2 linked regions of the Armatimonas rosea genome follow. The protein of the gene in region 1 binds, or shares a complex with, the protein of each later gene. Links are inferred from orthologs where the notes say so. Each region holds a gene or a part of one and is shown on either strand. Other genes may lie near its edges. The genes, in order: smc and HNQ39_RS17290.

Evidence for each region.
Region 2: the proteins of smc (region 1) and HNQ39_RS17290 are in contact, whole or in part, in a crystal structure (PDB 3ZGX), measured with the Bacillus subtilis proteins. The link is inferred for Armatimonas rosea from one-to-one orthologs.

Annotation. Positions count from the first base shown.
Region 1 is NZ_JACHGW010000002.1:1,366,170-1,373,816, forward strand. What follows is about bases 1,164-5,271. They hold smc (chromosome segregation protein SMC), read left to right. Parts: upstream 1,164-1,465; coding sequence 1,466-5,071; downstream 5,072-5,271. Other genes in these bases: HNQ39_RS14280 (DUF1648 domain-containing protein), read right to left, coding at 1,164-1,391; HNQ39_RS14290 (NUDIX hydrolase), read left to right, coding at 5,076-5,271. Outside these bases: HNQ39_RS14275 (Gfo/Idh/MocA family oxidoreductase), read left to right, coding at 1-789; more of HNQ39_RS14280, read right to left, coding at 864-1,163; more of HNQ39_RS14290, read left to right, coding at 5,272-5,531; HNQ39_RS14295 (clan AA aspartic protease), read right to left, coding at 5,534-5,902; HNQ39_RS14300 (hypothetical protein), read right to left, coding at 5,899-6,159; HNQ39_RS14305 (PQQ-binding-like beta-propeller repeat protein), read left to right, coding at 6,202-7,521; HNQ39_RS14310 (YaaA family protein), read left to right, coding at 7,524-7,647. UniProt on the Bacillus subtilis protein: Required for chromosome condensation and partitioning.
Region 2 is NZ_JACHGW010000003.1:492,827-499,233, reverse strand. What follows is about bases 1,245-4,112. They hold HNQ39_RS17290 (segregation and condensation protein A), read left to right. Parts: upstream 1,245-2,198; coding sequence 2,199-3,026; downstream 3,027-4,112. Other genes in these bases: HNQ39_RS17280 (D-alanyl-D-alanine carboxypeptidase family protein), read left to right, coding at 3,579-4,112; scpB (SMC-Scp complex subunit ScpB), read left to right, coding at 3,019-3,582; HNQ39_RS17295 (response regulator transcription factor), read left to right, coding at 1,416-2,135; HNQ39_RS17300 (sensor histidine kinase), read left to right, coding at 1,245-1,410. Outside these bases: more of HNQ39_RS17300, read left to right, coding at 1-1,244; more of HNQ39_RS17280, read left to right, coding at 4,113-4,964; HNQ39_RS17275 (SMI1/KNR4 family protein), read left to right, coding at 4,961-5,677; HNQ39_RS17270 (choice-of-anchor Y domain-containing protein), read left to right, coding at 5,674-6,393. UniProt on the Bacillus subtilis protein: Participates in chromosomal partition during cell division. May act via the formation of a condensin-like complex containing Smc and ScpB that pull DNA away from mid-cell into both cell halves.

The sequences.
Region 1 (7,647 bases):
ACTATCCCGGAGGCCCACCACCATGTCACCCTCACCGCGCTGGCACACGGCATCCCGGTGATTGGCGAGAAGCCGATGGCGCACTCGATGGAGGCGGCACGGGCGATGGTGGCAGCGAGTGAGAGGGCGGGCAAGCTCTACATGGTGAGCCAGTCCCGCCGCTACGACAACCGCATCCGCGCCTACCGTCGGCTGATCGAGAAGACCTGCGGCCCGCTAGGAATCCTCAACGCCGACTTCTATATCGGGGCACACTTTGGGGGCTTCCGCGACGAGATGGACCATGTCTTGCTTCTGGACATGGCGATCCATACGTTTGATCAGGCACGCTATCTCTCCGGAGCCGATCCGGTGGCGGTCTATGCCGAGGAGTTCAATCCCGCTTGGTCCTGGTACAAAGGGGCGGCATCGGCGACCTGCCTCTTCGAGATGGCCAATGGCCTGCGCTTTACCTACCGCGGCTCCTGGTGCGCGGAGGGCCTGCACACCAGCTGGGAGTGCGAGTGGCGCGCCAGCGGAGCAACCGGGACAGCGCTCTGGGACGGCCACAGCACCGTAAAGGGCGCCAAAGTGACCGGCACCGAGGGCTTCCACTACGCCACGGAGCCCACCGACGAGCCCATTCTTGAGGAAGTTGCGGGCGGAATCGCGGGGAGCCTTGAGGACTTCCTACACGCGCTCGAAACCGGAGCCACCCCCATGGGCGAGTGCCACGACAATATCAAGAGCCTCGCGATGGTCTTCGCCGCGGTCGAGTCTGCCACCACCGGCAAGCGCGTCACGATCTAAACCAGCCCCCTGACCCTCGCACGCGGGGGAACCGTAAGGAATCGGAATCCTTGTATTTCCCCCAATCTTGGGGGTCAGGGGGCCTCGGGCAAGCGGCTCTCGCGGAGCATCTGGACGGTCCAGATGCCGGTGAAGAGCATAAAGCCGATAAAGTAGACAAAGAACAGCCCCCCGAGCTGATTGCCGCCGCTGAGGTTTGCCAGGAAGCAGCTGTGCATCACCGCCATCAGAAACGCACCGGTGGCGATCCCAAAGACCGACATCTGGTGCCCTAGGCGTGCAATTGTCTGCTCCCACCGCTCGGGGGCGAGCCAGTACTCTTTATTGGGCAGGTTGATCATGTCGTTGGGGGTCTTCTTCAAGATGGCGCCTATCCCGATCCACATCAGCGAGAAGATGCTCACCAGGGCCAAGTAGAAGATCATAAAGCTGGTCTTGCTCATCCAGCCATCTGCCTGTCCCGATGGCCCAAAGTGCGAGGCCATCTTCTCGGGGAGGGCGCTGTAGTAGTAGGCGCAGTGCGCGGCGGCCAGCGCAGGGAGTACCAGAAGGGTCTTCTGTGCCCAGCTCAGGGGGCGCTTCTCTTGTTGCTGTTGTTGCATGAAAGTTACCTCATCTAGCAGAAATGATACCTGAATCCGTTTTTTGTTGCGGTCGGTGGTAGAATGCAACGTTTATGCGGCTCAAGCGGCTCACCCTTCATGGCTTTAAGACCTTCGCGGACAAGACGGAGATTGAGTTTGTCCCCGGTGTGACCTGTATTGTCGGGCCAAATGGGTCGGGCAAGTCGAATCTGCTGGATGCTCTGGTCTGGTGCCTGGGGGAGCAAAAGGCGTCGAATCTCCGTGCCACCAATGCACGCGATGTCATCTTCGCGGGCTCGTCCAAGCGCAAGCCGATGGGGATGGCGGAGGTCACGCTGACGGTGGACAACGAGGACCGTTTCCTCCCGCTGGACTTCTCCGAGGTGACGGTCACGCGCCGCATCTACCGCAATGGCGATAGCGAGTTCTTGCTCAATAAAGTCGCCTGCCGCCTCAAAGATATCGCGGATTTGTTTACGGACACGGGGGTGGGCAGGGGAGCCTATGCCATTGTCAACCAGAGCGAGATCGACGGGATTCTCTCCGCCAAGCCCGAGGACCGGCGCGAGCTCTTTGAAGAGGCGGCGGGAATTAAGAAGTACCGGGTCAAGAAGCGCGAGGCGCAGCGCAAGCTGGAGAACACCGAGCTTAATCTGATCCGTGTCCGCGATATTTTAGGGGAGCTCAGCACCCAGGTCGAGCCGCTCCGGGAGCAGGCCGAGGTCGCGCTGCGGCATAGGGAGCTCACGGAGCGCCTACGCGCGGTCGAGGTGGGGCAGCTCGCGGCGGACTACAAGCGCTACAAGGACGAGCTCGCGGAGCTGGAGAAGACCGCGGAGGACGCGAAAAAAGAAGCCGAGGAGCTCGGGGTCGAGGTCGGGGAGCTGGAGGCGAGCGCGGCGGGGCTGGGGCTGCGCATCTCCGAGGCCGAGAGCCAGATGGATGCCGCTCGCATCCGTCAGCAGCTCACGATGACCCAGGTGGAGCGCCTGGAGAGCCGGATCGCGCTGGCCGAGGAGCGCAAGACCAGCGCACGGCGGACACTGGAGTCGCTGGCCACCGACCTGGAGACCCTGGACTCGGACAAGCTCCGTCTGGCAACCGAGGCGGAGACGCTCAAGACCGAGGCCAAGACCGCCGAGGCGGGGCTTGCGGAGAAGACCAAGGTCCTCGCGGAGCACGAGGGGGTGGCGCGCGAGGCAGAGAAGGCACTGGGCGAGCTCTCCCGGATGCTGGCGGGCCAAGAGGCCGACTACCTGGCGCTCGCCCGCAAGCTCGCCGCCCAGAAAGCCGAGCGCGATAGCCTGCGCGAGCGAATCGCACGGCGCAAAGAGGAGATTGTCGAGGCCGAGGCGCGCGCCGCAACCCGCCAGGCCGAGGTCGAGGCCGCCCGCGCCGAGGCGGAGAAGCTTGGAGAGGCGCTTCTTGCGGCAAAAGTCGCCCAAGACGACGCCCGGCGCCAGCTCACCGACGAGCGCGAGCCCGCCGCGAAGAAAGCGGCCGAGGAAGTGGCCGCGCTGGGGGAGCGCCGTGCTAACCACGAGAAGAAGCTCGCTGGGCAGGAGTCCCGCCTCCGCGTGCTCGAAGAGACCGAGGCGATGCAGGAGGGCTACTTCGCCGGAGTCCGCGCCGCCCTCAATGCAGCGTCGGAGGGGAAGCTCAAGGGCGAGTTCACGCTCTTTGCCGACGCCATCAAGGTGCCGGAGGAGCTGGAGACGGCGATCGAGGTCGCGCTAGGCGGCAGTCTCCAGGACATTGTCACCGACACGGAGGCAAATGCCAAGGCGGCGATCCGGCACCTCAACGAGACCCGCGGCGGACGGGCGACCTTTCTGCCGCTCGATGCGCTCCGTGACCAGCAGATTCCCCAGTCGCTTCGTGCGGCGGCGCGTAAGTTCTCCGGCGTCCGTGGCTCCGCCGCCGATCTCGTGGCCTACGACGACAAGCTCGGGGCGGCGGTCCGGGTCCACCTTGCGCGTGTCTTGGTCGTGGACGATATCGACACGGCGACCCAGGTCTCCCGGCAGATCGAGCGAGACTGGGCGCGCATTGTGACCCTCACCGGCGAGCTGGTCGTTCCCACGGGCGCGATCACCGGCGGGCGCACGGGGCGGCAGGGGCCCAACCTGCTCTCCCGAAAGCGTGAGATCGCGGAGCTGCATCTCGCCGTGGACGCGGGGCGGCTGGAGACGGACCGCCTGCGGGAGCGCGAGACCGCCGCGCGCGCCGCTGCTGACACGGCCCGTCAAGCGGTGCGTGAGGCCGAGCAAGCCGTCCAGCGTGCACGGGAGGCCGTGCTGGATGCCGAGCGCCGCGTCCAGAGCAAGAACAACGAGGCCGAGCGGCTCCAGAAAGAAGCGCTCCAGCTCCAGACCCGCGCGGGGCAGCTCGTCAACTCCGGCGAGGCCGATGCGAGCCGGGAAGCCACCCTCTCCGCCGCCATCGAGGACGCCGACCGCACGGATGAGTCTGCCGTGGCGACGCGTGAAGAGCTCTCCCGCCGCCAGGCCGCGCTCACGGTACGCCGCGACGAAGCCCGCGACCAGGCCCGCACGATCGCCACCGAAGCAGCAAGCCTGCGAGAGCGCGTCGTCGGACTTACCCGCGACTCCAAGCGCGCCGAAGAGGGGGCCCTGCGTGCGACCATCACCGCCGACGAGCGCCGGCGCCGCGCCGCTGAGGCCGAGAACGTGATCGCTGTCGAGGAGGCGGAGGCCGTTCAGCGTGCTGCCGAACGCGAGGTGGCCCGAAAATCCCTGGAAGAGGCCGGGGCGGAGGTCGAGAAGTGGCGCGAGCGTCGGCAAGCGCTGGTCAATGAGAACTTCCAGCTCACCGAGCGCATCCGCCTGGTGCAGCGGACTATTGGGTTTGCCACCGAGCGCGGACAGCAAGCCCGCCTGCGCGCCGCCCGTGTCGAGACCCAGGCCGAGGCAGTGGGACAGCGCCTCCAGGACGAGTACGACCTCCACCCAGACTCCGCCGTGGCTCTTACCGGCGGCGCGCCTGTGGAGAAAGATGTCGCGCAGGAGATCGGCCGCCTGCGCCGGGAGATTCGCGCCCTGGGAACCGTCAACCTGGGGGCCGTCGAGGAGTACGAGCGGGTCTCGGAGCGCTACCGGTTCCTCACGGAGCAAAAAGCCGACCTGGAGAGCGCCAAAGCGAAGCTGCTCTCGACCATCACGGAGATCGACGACTCGACGCGTGGAGTCTTCGCCGAGACCTTCGATAAGGTTAATGTTGCGTTTCAGAAGTTCTTCACCCGGCTCTTTGGCGGTGGCTCGACCGACCTGGTGATGACCGACCCAAGCGATGTGCTGGAGACCGGAATCGAGATTCTGGCGCAGCCGCCGGGCAAGAAGCGCCAGAACCTCTCGCTCCTCTCCGGCGGCGAGCGTGCGCTCACGGCCACCGCGCTGCTCTTCGCCTTCCTCGAAGTGCGCCCCGCCCCATTCTGTGTCCTCGATGAAGTCGATGCGCCGCTCGATGGTGCCAATGTTGAGAAGTTTGCGGACCTCGTGGCGGAGTTTGGCCAAGAGAGCCAGTTTATTCTCATCACGCACAATGCCACGACGATGGAGGCCGCCCCGCTCTGGTACGGTGTCACGATGCAAGAGCCCGGGGTCAGCCGCGGCATCTCCATGCGCGTCCCCGAGTCCACACCTACTCCATCCGAGCCTGCTGAAGCACCACTAGAGTAGAGCCATGGAACCACCCCGGCACATTGTCGCTGTCTCCGGCCTGGTCACCGATCCCCTGACGGAAAAAGTCCTGCTCATTCGTAGCCCCCGCCGTGGCTGGGAGTTTCCGGGCGGTCAAGTGGAAGAAGGGGAGAGCCTTACCGACGCACTGGTGCGCGAGGTTCAGGAAGAGACGGGCCTTACTGTCGATATCCGCGAGCTGGTCGGGGTCTACTCCAATACCCACTCGCATATCGTCATGTTTGGCTTTCTCTGTGAGTGGCTAGAAGGCGAGCCAACCACCAGCCCCGAGAGCTTGGAGGTCGCCTGGGTCGAGCGCGACAGAGCTCTGGAGCGTGTCACCAATCCCGCTATCTACGACCGGCTCCGCGACATGCTGGACTTTGACGGAACCGTCGTCTACCGGGCCTATGTGCGCACGCAAGAGACCTATTTGATTCAGGAGGAGCGGGAGCTGTGAACCTAGACAGTGATGGGAAGAACGGTCACCTGGCCACTCTCGAAGAAATCCACAGTGAGGCGATAGTCTGCCAAAAGCGCCGTACCAAGCAGAGGGCGCTCCCCTAGTCCAAGGATGGCGACATCTATTTGTTTGTTTTGCCAGAGTATAGTCGCACTGTGAACGGGCGTGGGAACGGCGTTACCATCGGCAAGAACCGAGTCTAGCTCTAGCTCAAATGGCAACTTAAGTTGTGCTATCGTCTCCAAAGGAAGCGCAAGTGCTCCCTCAAAGCCGGTGTCTACAACGAACTCCAAGCCAACTTGATGGCCACTAGGAAGAATCAGACGCACCGTAAGGCAGGCTTGCAGGTTTTGAACGGCTCCCCTCATGGGATCGTGGTCCGTGTCCGTGTACCTCCGACAGCATAGACAGCATTGTAACCGATACGCTCGGCCCAGATGCGTGCTGAGGCGTGACGAATGCGGAGCCGGCGGCTGGCTACCAGGAGATCGCTATCGATTTCATAGTCACCACTCTCGATATCAATGGCGACGATCTTTCCGAGGCTCTCCTGCGTCTCTACCAGAGAGCGAATGTGTTCTTGGTAAAGAGCTTTTCCACGCAAGGCAGTGTTGTCTGTGCTCATGGTTTGTTCTCCTTCCTGAGTATATCAAAGTATAATCTCTCCATGCATCAAGCCAAAGAAGCTGGGCTGGCATTTCATGCACCCCCCAAGCCGCTCGCCGCAAACGCGATCACCCACGACTGGCGGGACTTTCTTGGCCCCAGCCACAACGCGTTTGCCACCGAGTCGCCGCTGCGGGAGACCCCCACACTGGTCTGGGAGCGGATAAAGGGGGAGGGCTACGCGTCGCCGTGTGCGGTGGCGGGGAAGGTAGTTGTCTTTCACCGGGTGGGGGAGCAAGAGACCATCGAGTGCGTCGCGGCGGAGACCGGAAAGCGGCTCTGGAAGCTTGCCTACGCCGCGCCCTACTCCGACCGCTATGGCTTCAGTGCGGGGCCGCGCTGCCAGCCGATCAGTGACGGGAAGTTTGTCTACACCTACGGGGTCGTGGGGATGCTGACCTGCCTCTCGCTGGCGACCGGGCAGGTGGTCTGGAAGCACGATGTCGCCGCTGAGTTCAAGGTGCCCCAGAACTACTTCGGGGTCGGGGCGACGCCGCTTTTAGAGGGCAATCTTCTGATTGTCGTCGTGGGAAAAGACTCCGGGCCGAGCGTGGTTGCTTTCGACAAGACCACGGGCAAGCAGGTCTGGGCGGCGGGTAAGGGCTGGACCGCGGGCTACGCCTCGCCGGTGGCCGCGACGGTCCACGGGAAGCGCCGAATTTTCGCCTTTCTCGGTGGCGATAGCCAGCCGACCCAGGGGGGACTGCTGATGCTCGACGCCGCCACAGGGAAAGTCGAGGCTAGCTTTCCCTGGCGCTCGCGCCGCTACGAGTCCGTGAACGCCTCGACACCGGTGGTGCTCGGCAACCAGGTCTTTCTCTCGGAGTGCTACGGTATGGGCGGGACCCTGCTCGATATCTTGCCCGATGGCACGCTCAAGCCGCTCTGGACCAACAAGCGCTTTGGTACCCACTTCATGACCGCGATCCACAAGGACGGCTACCTCTACGGAATCGACGGCCACGGGCCACAGAACGCGCCGCTGGTCTGTGTGGAGCTTAAGACCGGCAAGGAGCTCTGGCGTGAGGAGCCCGAGTGGGAGGTTGCGGTGGGGGGGAAGACCCTGCGGCTCGCCCCGGCGCTGGCGTCGCTGATCGCCCTCAAGGACCGCTGCCTGATGCTGGGCGAGTACGGCCAGCTGGCCTGGCTGGACCTGAACCCCAAGGGCTACAAGGAGCTGGGCCGCACGACTCTCTTTGTGGCGCGGGAGTCGTGGGGGACACCGGCGCTGAGCCGCGGCCTGCTCTTTGTCTGTCAGAACGAGACCGGAGTGGATGGCTCAGCACGCCGCCTGCTCTGCTTCGACCTGAGAGGGAAGTAGCCATGCAGATCCTACTCCCGCCCTCAGAAGGCAAGACCAGCCCCGCCAAGGGCAAGCCGCTCGACGGGGATACCCTGCCTCTTCCATCCCTCCAGGAGCCCCGTCGCCAGGTTCTGGAGGCCCTGA
Region 2 (6,407 bases), on another replicon or contig:
GAGTTCCCACAAAGTATTGCCGCAGAGCCCTGGTTTGCTCAGCTATACTCCCACCACAAACAAGATCCCCCCCTGGTCAATAATGTCGTTCATCTCAGGGGACTGGAGGAGAAAGAAGCACTGGCAATGGCGATTCCTGTGCGGAATCAACAAGGGATCGCGGTGGGGGTGCTCGTTGCCTACTTTCGCCTTGGGAACTTCTACGACTGGCTGACCTCCATTCGTTTCTACAGCGGCACCGTGATCCTGATCGACAACACCCAGCGGATTGTCGCTACCAGCAGTGACGCCACCGCTCCTCAAGAGAGTGCAATCCGTTTTCTGGAGCGCCGGGTTCGTCCTGACTATGCCCCTTACCAAAAGGCGCTACAAGGCAGTCCTGGAGCGGAGCTCTACCGGATTCCTCCTCCCTTAGAGGCTAGCTTCGCGCCGTCACAGCAGGAACAGATGGTAGGCTACACCCCAACCTTGGTTCCCGGCTGGGTGATTCTGGTAGCGCAACCCACCGATGCAGCCTTTGCCCCCTACCGGTATCTGCTGAGAAACTTCGCCATTGTTGGCATCCCACTCCTTCTCGCTGTGCCCGTGATCAGCTGGAACCTTTTCTTACTCTATGAGCGCCTTCAGCGGCTCGCTCTTGCCCTCGGGCAGCGCAATGAGTCCCTCCACAGGCTCAACCTTGCCAAGTCAGACCTCCTGGCCAATATCTCTCACGACCTCAAGACTCCCATCTCCACGATGCAGCTCTCCGTCTCCAACCTCCTGGAGGCCGACTCCCCAGAAGCTCTCCCACCCTCGCTCTCCCCCGAGGTCACCGAGTGCCTTACTCTGGTGAGCCAAGAGCTCGATACCCTCGCAAGCCGCGTCCGCAACCTGCTGGAGATGTCGCGACTGGAGTCGGAGGTTGCGCCTGTCCTGCAGGAGCCCTGTGACCTTACCGATATCATCGCCAATGCCCTCGAGCGGGTTCGTGTCCTCAGTAAAGATCACTCCATCCAAACACACTTTCCCGCCACCCCTCTCCTTGTCATGGGGGATCCCACCCAGCTGGAGATTGTCGCGCTCAACTTGCTTGAAAATGCGCTCAAGTACTCTTTTAAAGGCTCTCCCCTCCTCCTCGTAGGCGAGCTACGGGAGACCGAGGTTGTCTTTCAGGTGACCAATCGTGGGGAGAGTCTCCCCCCTGGCACGGAGGAGAAGATCTTTGAGAAGTTCTATCGCCGAAGCACCACGAGTATGTCCGCGGGGACCGGACTCGGCCTCGCGATCTGCCGGACTCTTGTCGAGGGACATGGGGGGCAGATATCCGCGCAAAACGAGCCCTTCGGAGGAGTGACTGTGACTGTGACGCTACCACACTGTACGCTCCTGAGCGCGTCTGAGCCCGCCCCTGAGAGAGAGAGCGTCTAGGCGAGATGGAAACACTCCTCACCCTCCCCCTCCAAGAAGGAGAGCGTGTCCTTCTTGTCGAGGACGATCTCACGATACAGAAGCTCCTCCAGTCCCAGCTCTCGGCGCGGGGCTGGGAGATCGAGGTTGTCCGCAGCGGCCGGCTCGCCTTGGAGCGAATCGCACAGCATCCCCCCGACCTGGTGCTCCTTGATATTGGGATCGAGGAGCTAGATGGCCTGGAGGTCTGCCGGCAGGTTCGCCAGTGGTCGAGTATCCCCATTATCCTGGTGACCGCGGCAGACACGCCGCGGATTAAAGTGACCGCGCTCGAGCTAGGAGCCGACGACTACCTCACCAAGCCCTTTCACACCGCGGAGCTGGTTGCACGCATGCGCGCGGTCCTGCGCCGCGCCCAAGCAAGCGCCCCGCCCCGCGCACAAGCCATCACCATCGGCCCGTTTGTGATCGACCTACTGCGCCGCGAGGTCAAGCGCTCCGGTGAGGAGATCAAGCTCACCAAGATTGAGTTCGATCTCCTGCGCGAGCTAGTGCTGCATGTCGACCATGTCCTGCCCTACTCCCACCTGCTCCGCGCTGTCTGGGGAGAGAACTACGATGAAGTGCACGTGGTTCATGTCCATGTCTCCCACCTCCGGCGCAAGCTGGAGCCCAATATCACCGGCGACCGCTACTTACTCACCGTCCCAGGTGTCGGCTATCGCCTCCGCACCGACCAGTTGTAGCCGCAAAAGTCACCGTGCCTCGTGCGTTGCGACAGGGCGTCGCACTGGGTACAATCCTTTACTATGCCGGTCGCCCTTGCGCCGCCTCCCACGGTCCATATCCACGACTTCGACGGTCCACTCGATCTCTTGCTCCACCTGGTGCGGCACGGTCGTATGGATATCTTTGACCTGCCTATCACCGAGCTTTGCGACCAGTATCTAGTCCACCTCAACGCCATGGAGAACCTGGACCTGGGCGTAGCAGGGGAGTTTCTGGTGATGGCCGCGACCCTGCTGGAGATCAAGTCCCGCTTGCTCCTGCCCGCTCCCCCCAAAGACGAGCTCGAAGACGAAGCGGGTGTCGGCGAGGACCCACGCGCCGAGCTGGTACGGCGGCTCTTGGAGTACAGCCAGTACCAAGCGATCGCCGAGACACTTCTTCAGCGCGAGGGAGAGATCCACCGCTCGTTCTTCCGCGAGCCGCTGCCCTACTCCAACGAGTACGCCCTGCCTCCCAAGTTTGGTGAGCTCCCCGCCGATGCCTTGCTGCGCGCTCTGGAGCGTATCCTCGCCGATGTGGGCGCGGGCGAGCGCTCGATCACCAGTGTGCGCCGCCAGAAGATCACGCTCCGCATGACGATGCGCCTGGTGCTGGGCCAGGTGGAGCGCGCCGGTGCCGAGGGCTTGGACCTCGTGGAGCTACTGCCCGTCCCACCCTTTGAGGTCCTGGAGATCATCCTGCTGTTTCTGGCACTGCTGGAGCTCCTCAAGCAAAACGCCATCGATGTCCAGCAAGACGAGTTCTGCGGCCCGATCCGTCTTATCTTTGTGCCCGATAGCGAGCGTGACGCCCCCCACAGCGCGATGGTAGATCCCGATAGCGACGAGGAGACCGACGAGGATGCGTAGCCTTTTAGGAATGGTGGAGGCCCTGCTCTTTGTCTCCGGTGAGCCGTTGAGCCTCAAGGACTTGGTGAAGGCCACGGAGTGGGACGAGGACGCGGTGCGCGACGCTCTAGAAGAGCTGCGCCAGCGCTACCGTGACCAAGACTCCGGACTGCGGATCATCGAGCTCGACAGCGGCTTCCAGCTCGCCACCCGCCCGGAGTACGGCGAGACGATCGGCAAGCTCCTCGCTCCCCACGCCAACCGGCTCTCCAAGCCCGCGCTGGAGACGCTGACCATTGTGGCCTACCGCCAGCCCGCCACCCAGGCCGAGGTCGAGGCGATTCGTGGGGTCTCCTGCGACGGTGTCCTCAAGACCCTCCAGGAGCGCGAGCTGATCTGTGAGGCGGGCCGCAAGCAGACCCCCGGCCGCCCGATCCTCTACGCGACAACCAATGCGTTCTTACACTACTTCGGCCTGACCAGCCTCGACGAGCTCCCGGCCCTCCCCGACGATGCCCCGACGGCATCCGAGCAAGAGGCAGCCCACCTCTCTCTGGAGGCTGCGAGCGCGCTATGAGGCACTGGCTCCTCGCTCTTACCGTGCTCCTGCTGGCACTTGCGCCGGCCCAAGCCCGCCCGGGACGCAAGCAGGGGGCCAAGCCCTCTCTCGCCTTCAAGACCGAGGCGGAGCACATCGCGCTGGTCAAGGCGGGGAAGCTCCCCGGCTACTTCTACAAAGCCGACCTAGGCAAGGCCCCGGTGCTCTCGGCTCCCAGTGTCCTGCTCATGGAGTACGACACGGGCGAGGTGCTCTACGAGTCCGGGGCGGATATCAAGCGCTACCCCGCCTCCACAACCAAGATCCTCACGGGGCTACTCTTTGCGGAGAACACCAAGCCCGATGACATTGTCACCTGCACCGATCCAACCGTGGTGAATATCGAGCCCAGTAGCCTCAGCATCAAGCCCGGTGAGCGTTTCCGTGCCGAGCAGCTCCTCTATGGCTTTCTCCTGCGCTCCGCCAACGACGGGGGAGTGGTGATCGCGGAGCATGTCGCGGGCTCGGTGCCAGCCTTTGCGGAGAAGATGAACACGCGGGCCGCAGAGCTCGGAGCGACCAATAGCCACTTTGTCAACCCGCATGGCCTGCACAACCCCAACCACTACACCACCGCACGCGACCTCGCCCTGATCGCACGGGCCGCGCTCCAGAACCCGCGCTTCGCCGATGCTGTCGGGACTCCCAAGCGGACAATCAGCCGCTCGATCAACTTTAAGGACCTGGTCGTGGCCTCGAAGGCAAAGAAGAGCTTCTACGATGTGGTCCCCGGCGCCGATGGGGTTAAGACGGGCTTCACCAACGCCGCCCGCCACTGCTTTGTGGGCTCCGCCACCCGCAACGGCAGGCGGCTCCTCGCGGTCATTCTGGCGGCCCCCAGCAACGCGGTCGGGGACACGGTTCCCTTGATCGAGTGGGGCTTTGCGCGCTTCTCCGCCAAGACGGTTGCAGTGAGTGGCCAGCGCACGGCCTGGGTCCCGACACGCCTCGGGGCGGAGGGGCGGGTCGCGGCGACAGTCGCAGAGACGCTCCACATCACTCAGGACCGCCTGCGTCCCAGCACGATCGAGACACGGGTCACCCCCACGACCAACACCGCCCCCATCGCACAAGGCCAGGCGGTCGCGAGCCTCACGGTCCTGCGCGACGGCAAGCCTGTCACCCAAGTCCCTCTCACGGCGACCCGCGCCGTCAAGCGCTCCGTGGTGCAGGCAACCGGGCGAAGCCCCTGGCTCTGGGTTGGCCTGCTTGGCGGCGGGGGCGGTCTGCTTCTCCTCCTGCGCCAGCGCCAGCTCGCCCAGGAGCGGGCACGCCGCGCACGCCGCCGCCGTCGCCGCGCCATCGCCCCGCCCCTCACCGACGAGCCTCCGCTCCCGCGCAACACGACCCAACCACAATGAACACACTCCCCCCTAGCTGGAAGACTGCCTTCTCCCTTGTCGAGCCCTGGCTTGGTGCCCCCCTCACTCCGGAGGAAGGCCTGAGCGCCATGGAGCTCGATGCCCTCAACCAGGAGCTAGGCCGGCCCCTACCCGCTCTCGTGCGGGCTTGGTACGGTGCTGTTGGCAAGTGCGAGCGTCTCTACCACCCCGGCTCACAGCTCCACCTGACTCCCTACACACAGCTGGAGTGGTGCTCGCTCTGGGACGACCTTGAGGGGGAGGGGCTCGCGGGCGAGGAGGCGGACTACCCGCGCCGGCTGATCCTCTACGATGAGAACCAGTACCTCTACAGCTGGGTGGTCCTGGAATCCGATAGCCACCTGGCCAACCCGCCGGTCTATATCGAGGATGCCGATGGCGTCCTGGGAAGCGAGTACTTGCTCCTGCCGTCCACGGCCTACTTCAGCGACTTCGCCGCCCAAGCGCTGGCCTTTGAGCTGGTGACCAGCGCCGATCATCCGCTGGAGCTTGACACGCCCACCCCACTCGCCGATGCCGCGCGCCTCTTCAGCCCGGTCGCCGACGAGCCGCTGGTCCATCCCCAAGAGCTCCGCTTCTGGTTCACCGACAGCATCCTCGCGGCGACCATGGACGATACCTGGTTCTGCGCCGAGGCCCTCTCCGAAGAGGCACGGCAAGACTTCGAATCCCACCTCAAAGGAAACCTATGAAACGCTTACTTGCTCTCTCCGTTCCCCTTCTTGCCCTCAGCGCCCCCGCTGTCGCTCAGACCACGCTCTACGATGGCGCAGGGGGGCAAAGAGTTAGCCAATACGGCGGCTGGCTTGTCTTCCCTCCCGGTTTTGAGACCTTCGCCGGGGGCGCGACCGTCCTCAATACCACCCTCCCCGACAATAGCACCCAAGCAGGGTTCTCCCGCTTTGACCAGACCCTCAACCGCACGCAAGGCTTCTCGTTGGGCTTCACCCTCAAGGTGGATAGCGAGACCCACGATGGGGTAAATGGCCCCAACCGCTCCGGTGTCTCCGTGATTGCGATCACCAGCGACCTCATGGGAATCGAGCTGGGCTTCTGGTCAGACCGCATCTGGGCACAGTCCGGGCCGAGCTTCACCAAGGCCGAAGAAGGGTTCTTCGATACCACCGCCGCCCTGACGAACTACAGCTTGCAGATCAGCGGCAGCAACTACCAGCTCCTCGCCAACGGCACCTCCGTCGTCTCCGGTGCCCTCCGCAACTACTCGTCGTCGGGCCTGCTTGCCTACAACACCACTAACTTCCTCTTCTTCGGCGACAACACCACCTCCGCCCGTGGAGCCTTTCGCACCTCACGTGTCACCCTCACCAACGCCCCCGAGCCGGGCACCGTCGGTCTGCTCGCACTGGGTGGCCTGCTGCTTGCCCACCGCCGCCGCCGAAAAGAGTAGATTCAAACTGAACA